DNA from 2 places in the Paenibacillus sp. PK4536 genome. Region 1 is predicted to be linked to the other one. Evidence: a T-box and tRNA genes for the amino acid it is inferred to sense, from the RefSeq annotation. Region 1 holds a T-box; the other holds one or more tRNA genes.

Region 1 (3,424 bases):
CCGGAAACTGTTCTTGGAATGTATCTTGATTTTCAAAAGGATAATGTTGTTGAGCAAAAGGCATGGAGCCACTATCGAACCATACGTCGATCACTTCAGGTGTACGAATCATTTCATATTGACCACATGAACTGCGTACTTTGATAGCATCTACATACGGTTTGTGTAGTTCAATATTTTCAGGCACATCACCAATCGCACGCGCGCGAAGTTCAGCGATACTATGTGGTGCAAATTGTTCACCTGTCTCTGCACAGACCCATACGTTAAGCGGTGTACCCCAGTAACGATCACGACTGATATTCCAGTCTACTAAGTCTTCCAAAAATTTACCAAAGCGTCCATCACGTATATGCCCTGGATACCAATCTACTTCTTTATTGTTAGCGATCAGTTGTTCTTTGACTGCTGTCGTTTGGATAAACCAGCTGTCCATTGCATAGTATAAAAGTGGTGTATCACAACGCCAGCAGAATGGATACGTATGCTCATATTTTTCTTTGCTGAACAAACGATCTTTTTCAGACAACAAACGCACGATATCAATATCACAATCTTTAACAAAACGACCTGCAAAATCAGTTACTTCTGCTACAAATTTACCTTCTAGATCCACCATATTCACAAAGCTGATTCCATTTTCACGGCAGACACGATAATCATCTTCACCATGAGCAGGCGCCATATGAACAATACCTGTACCACTTGCATCGGTAACAAAATCTGCACCTAAAATGATGTTTGCTTTTTCTGCTGTAAAATAGTTAAAAGGCGGCGCATAGGTTTTTCCTACTAATTCTGCCCCTTTTAATGTACTAAGCACTTCATATTCGCCTTTACCATCTTTCATCACATCGTCTACCAGATTTTTGGCAACGATATAGACGCTTCCATCTTGACTCACACGTACATAATCCATATCTGGATTAACAGCTAATGCTACGTGAGAAGGTAATGTCCAAGGTGTAGTTGTCCAAGCTAGAACATATTCACCACTATCATCTAATTTGAATTTTGCGGTTGCGCTCAAATCTTTGACATCTTTATATCCTTGAGCCACTTCATGAGAACTTAGTGTCGTCTGACAATCAGGACAATATGGACTTACACGGTGCCCACGATACAATAGACCTTTGTCATGAATCGTCGCTAGATTGTTCCATACACTTTCGATATAGTTATTTTCAAGCGTTACATACGGATGATCTAGATCTGTCCAGTAACCAATCGCAGATGTAAGATCACGCCATTGTTGCTCATATTCAAATACACTTGCTTTACATTCTTGAATAAATTTCTCTACACCGTACTCTTCGATCTCCGGTTTGTGAGAGATGCCTAATTTTTTCTGTACACCAAGTTCTACAGGAAGACCATGCGTATCCCAACCTGCTTTACGAACAACACGGTATCCTTTCATCGTCTGGTAACGACCTACAAAATCTTTGATCACACGTCCAAGAACGTGACCGATATGAGGCTTACCGTTAGCTGTTGGTGGACCTTCATAAAAAACAAAGTTAGGTTTTCCTTCGCGATTCTGAATAGAACGTTGGAATGTATTTTCCTCATTCCATTTATTTAAAATCCGTAAATCACGTGTACGTGCTTTTTCTTTGACATCTACTCTTTGCATGATTTTGTCATCCTTCCCCATCTACAGATATTTAATACGTTATAACTATTCATTGTGAAAACATCAAAAAACCCCATCCCAGAAAGGGACGAGGTTGCTCGCGTTACCACCCTTGTTTCACTTCAATCCTTCATCGTACCTACTCAAACGAAAACCAGTTATAGATACTGTTTTCCTTTAGGTACAAGGTGAAGTGACACCTTAGATCCGCACAAATGATGCGGTGCCTCTGTAACGGTTGGCAATCCGGCTCGGCTTACTGCATTATGGTTCAGCCTCGCTTCTCCAGGGGGATATTCTATCATACGATGTTCATTGGCTTGCACCAACCGCCAACTCTCTGTGAACACATGTATGATGTACTGACCCTATCAACGAATGGTGATGTTCATATTTATATTCGTCTACACGAACAAATCGAAATAAGTTATAAAATATTTATAGCGCTTTAGGCTTTAAATGTCAACTTACAACATTGATCTTAATACAAATCGCCTGAATTGTGCTGTTCTTCATTATCGCGATCTCGTTCACGATCTCTGTCTCTATCGCGGTCACGGTCGCGATCTTCTAGACGATCTCTTTCACGATCACGTTCATTGCTTGTACGTTGAAGTTCACGCGTTTGATTTTCCAAAGCATCCCATCCATCTTGACTAAGTAGCTCTAATTGAGCTTCTACCAATGTACGGAAACGTGTGCGGTAAATAGAAGCTTGTTTTTTGAGCTCTTCTACTTCCATCGACACTTTGCGTGATTTGGATAATGACTCATTGATAATACGATCCGCATTTTTCTCGGATTCTTTAATAATCAATTGAGCTTCTTTTTTCGCATTATTACGAACTTCATCGGCAGCTTCTTGAGCAACGATAATCGTTTTACTCAATGTATCTTCCAGATTCGCAAAATGATCGAGACGTTCCTGAATAGACATTAACTGACTTTGCAGTTCTTTGTTTTCACGGATCGCTCCCTCATAATCCTTGATCACCTGATCTAGGAATTCATTTACTTCGTCTTCATCATAACCACGCAAACGACGCGAGAATTCCTTATTATGTATATCAAGCGGGGTTAATGGCATGTTGGACACCTCCTGTAATGTTTAGGCCGTTGAATTGCCTCGTTATTGCTATGATACTTCATTTCGACGCATAAGGATATATCCCTGCCAAAGACACTACAAAATAAATAAATTTGCTGTATAAAGAATACATTTAATCCCGGTGTGTTCTATTCTTTATCAAACAAATTTACCTACTTTGACTCGATATCTTCCTTTTTTTGTAATTCCATCCATCTCTAATACTTTAAAACGACCTAATCCTTGAATAGAAATCATATCGCCTTGTTGCAAAGCATACGAAGGATTTTCTTCCACTTTCCAATTGACACGACAACGTCCTGCTTTGATCGGGACTAGAATTTTACTACGACTCATCCGATAGACATCGCTTGCTATCCCATCCAAACGTAGAGAAGCTACGGTTAGCTCCATCGACTGCAATTCTGGAGTAGCCACTTGCAAATCGGTAATCGGTAAAATCTCAGTCATCACATGAAGACGATGCACTTGGGTTAAATTTAGATGCAAATAAGAAGCAATCTCAGACGACACCACTGTATGACAACCATCCGCCAATGCGTGGATATCTCCAATCTTACCTCGTTTCATACCCAGTCCTAAAATAGAACCCATATAATCGCCATGCTCCAGATCAGCGAACTTGCGTCCTTCTGGTGTGATCGATAATACTGATAAATTCATATCTTCGTTGTCTAAAT
Region 2 (3,424 bases), 650 kb from region 1:
GTTCTCGCCAGTTTAAGAATTGAGCAAGTCAAACACTTTATGGAGAGTTTGATCCTGGCTCAGGACGAACGCTGGCGGCGTGCCTAATACATGCAAGTCGAGCGGAGTTGACGAGAAGCTTGCTTCTTTGATGCTTAGCGGCGGACGGGTGAGTAACACGTAGGCAACCTGCCCTCAAGCTTGGGACAACTACCGGAAACGGTAGCTAATACCGAATACATGATTTGTTCGCCTGAACGAATCTGGAAAGACGGAGCAATCTGTCACTTGAGGATGGGCCTGCGGCGCATTAGCTAGTTGGTGAGGTAACGGCTCACCAAGGCGACGATGCGTAGCCGACCTGAGAGGGTGATCGGCCACACTGGGACTGAGACACGGCCCAGACTCCTACGGGAGGCAGCAGTAGGGAATCTTCCGCAATGGACGCAAGTCTGACGGAGCAACGCCGCGTGAGTGATGAAGGTTTTCGGATCGTAAAGCTCTGTTGCCAGGGAAGAACGTCCGGGTTAGTAACTGAACCCGGAGTGACGGTACCTGAGAAGAAAGCCCCGGCTAACTACGTGCCAGCAGCCGCGGTAATACGTAGGGGGCAAGCGTTGTCCGGAATTATTGGGCGTAAAGCGCGCGCAGGCGGCTTTTTAAGTCCGGTGTCACAGCCCAAGGCTCAACCTTGGGTCGCACTGGAAACTGGAGAGCTTGAGTACAGAAGAGGAAAGTGGAATTCCACGTGTAGCGGTGAAATGCGTAGAGATGTGGAGGAACACCAGTGGCGAAGGCGACTTTCTGGGCTGTAACTGACGCTGAGGCGCGAAAGCGTGGGGAGCAAACAGGATTAGATACCCTGGTAGTCCACGCCGTAAACGATGAATGCTAGGTGTTAGGGGTTTCGATACCCTTGGTGCCGAAGTTAACACATTAAGCATTCCGCCTGGGGAGTACGGTCGCAAGACTGAAACTCAAAGGAATTGACGGGGACCCGCACAAGCAGTGGAGTATGTGGTTTAATTCGAAGCAACGCGAAGAACCTTACCAAGTCTTGACATCCCTTTGACCGGACTAGAGATAGTCTTTTCCTTCGGGACAAAGGAGACAGGTGGTGCATGGTTGTCGTCAGCTCGTGTCGTGAGATGTTGGGTTAAGTCCCGCAACGAGCGCAACCCTTATGCTTAGTTGCCAGCACATCATGGTGGGCACTCTAAGCAGACTGCCGGTGACAAACCGGAGGAAGGTGGGGATGACGTCAAATCATCATGCCCCTTATGACTTGGGCTACACACGTACTACAATGGCCGGTACAACGGGAAGCAATATCGCAAGATGGAGCCAATCCTTAAAAGCCGGTCTCAGTTCGGATTGCAGGCTGCAACTCGCCTGCATGAAGTCGGAATTGCTAGTAATCGCGGATCAGCATGCCGCGGTGAATACGTTCCCGGGTCTTGTACACACCGCCCGTCACACCACGAGAGTTTGCAACACCCGAAGTCGGTGGGGTAACCTGCAAAGGAGCCAGCCGCCGAAGGTGGGGTAGATGATTGGGGTGAAGTCGTAACAAGGTAGCCGTATCGGAAGGTGCGGCTGGATCACCTCCTTTCTATGGAGAATCGTTTCCTGCAACGGAAACATTCGAACGTCGTTCTTTTCGGAGAACGACAAACGCAGAACACTTCGGTGGATCTGTGGTCACCCAAGTGGTGACACACTCACTCGTTGTTTAGTTTTGAGAGGTCAATCTTCTCAAATGTTACCGTATGTTTCATCGTTTGGTGGCGATGGCGGAGGGGTTCCACACGTACCCATCCCGAACACGACCGTTAAGCCCTCCAGCGCCGATGGTACTTGGACCGCAGGGTCCTGGGAGAGTAGGACGCCGCCAAGCGCATTCTTTTGCTGTCTAAAAGAATTCATTCATACGGGCCCTTAGCTCAGCTGGTTAGAGCGCACCCCTGATAAGGGTGAGGTCGGTGGTTCGAGTCCACTAGGGCCCACCATATCGTTTCATTATCCCAATTATGGGGCCATAGCTCAGCTGGGAGAGCGCCTGCCTTGCACGCAGGAGGTCAGCGGTTCGATCCCGCTTGGCTCCACCATATTATTTTTAATAAGTTGATCCTTGAAAACTGGATACCGAAAACGAAACATCGCGTTTTAGAATGTTTCTTCTCTACGACTGTGTTAAACAGCAGTAGGCGAGAAATAATATACACCGTTTCTATTTATAGAAACACTTAGGTTAAGCTACTAAGAGCACACGGTGGATGCCTAGGCGCTAGGAGCCGATGAAGGACGTGGCGAACAACGATAAGGCCTCGGGGAGCTGTAAGCAAGCTGTGATCCGGGGATGTCCGAATGGGGAAACCTAACTGGATTCATCTCCAGTTACTCACACCTGAATACATAGGGTGTGCAGAGGCAGACGAGGGGAACTGAAACATCTAAGTACCCTCAGGAAAAGAAAACAAGAGTGATTCCGTCAGTAGCGGCGAGCGAACGCGGAACAGCCCAAACCAAGAAGCTTGCTTCTTGGGGTTGTGGGACGTCTCTTTGGAGTTACAAAGGAATGAGGTAGGCGAAGAGGTCTGGAAAGGCCCGCAAGACAAGGTGAAAGCCCTGTAGCTTAAATCTCATTCTCTCCGAGACGGATCCCGAGTAGTGCGGGGCACGTGAAACCCCGTATGAATCTGCCAGGACCATCTGGTAAGGCTAAATACTCCCTAGCGACCGATAGTGAAGCAGTACCGTGAGGGAAAGGTGAAAAGGACCCCGGAAGGGGAGTGAAATAGAACCTGAAACCGTGTGCTTACAAAAAGTCAGAGCCCTATGAATGGGTGATGGCGTGCCTTTTGTAGAATGAACCGGCGAGTTACGTTCCCGTGCAAGGTTAAGGTGAAAAGCCGGAGCCGCAGCGAAAGCGAGTCTGAATAGGGCGACTGAGTACGTGGACGTAGACCCGAAACCAGGTGATCTACCCCTGTCCAGGGTGAAGGTACGGTAACACGTACTGGAGGCCCGAACCCACGCACGTTGAAAAGTGCGGGGATGAGGTGGGGGTAGCGGAGAAATTCCAATCGAACCTGGAGATAGCTGGTTCTCCCCGAAATAGCTTTAGGGCTAGCCTCGGAAGTTGAGTCGTGGAGGTAGAGCACTGATTGGATGCGGGGCCCGCAAGGGTTACCAAGTTCAGTCAAACTCCGAATGCCACAGACTTTATTCCGGGAGTCAGACAGTGAGTGCTAAGATCCATTGTCGAAAGGGAAACAGCCCAGACCATCAGCTAAGGTCCCCAAGTGTGTGTTAAGTGGGAAAGGATGTGAAGTTGCACAGACAACCAGGATGTTGGCTTAGAAGCAGCCACCATTGAAAGAGTGCGTAATAGCTCACTGGTCGAGTGACTTTGCGCCGAAAATGTAACGGGGCTAAACACACC

The links. A T-box is a leader RNA that pairs with one kind of tRNA and senses whether it is charged. The one in region 1 lies ahead of ileS (isoleucine--tRNA ligase), so its partner is inferred to be a tRNA-Ile.
Region 2: it has a tRNA-Ile gene. The T-box ahead of ileS (isoleucine--tRNA ligase) is inferred to sense a tRNA for this amino acid. The anticodon was not compared.

Annotation. Positions count from the first base shown of each region.
Region 1 covers NZ_CP126313.1:4,635,456-4,638,879, forward strand. The annotation lists gene ileS (isoleucine--tRNA ligase) at 1-1,636, opposite strand, end outside; T-box leader at 1,718-2,020, opposite strand; partial or broken gene PO903_RS20595 (DivIVA domain-containing protein) at 2,220-2,723, opposite strand; gene PO903_RS20600 (YlmH family RNA-binding protein) at 2,883-3,424, opposite strand, start outside.
Region 2 covers NZ_CP126313.1:242,656-246,079, reverse strand. The annotation lists rRNA gene PO903_RS01240 (16S ribosomal RNA) at 37-1,591, shown strand; rRNA gene rrf (5S ribosomal RNA) at 1,760-1,876, shown strand; tRNA gene PO903_RS01230 (tRNA-Ile) at 1,912-1,988, shown strand; tRNA gene PO903_RS01225 (tRNA-Ala) at 2,012-2,087, shown strand; rRNA gene PO903_RS01220 (23S ribosomal RNA) at 2,229-3,424, shown strand, end outside.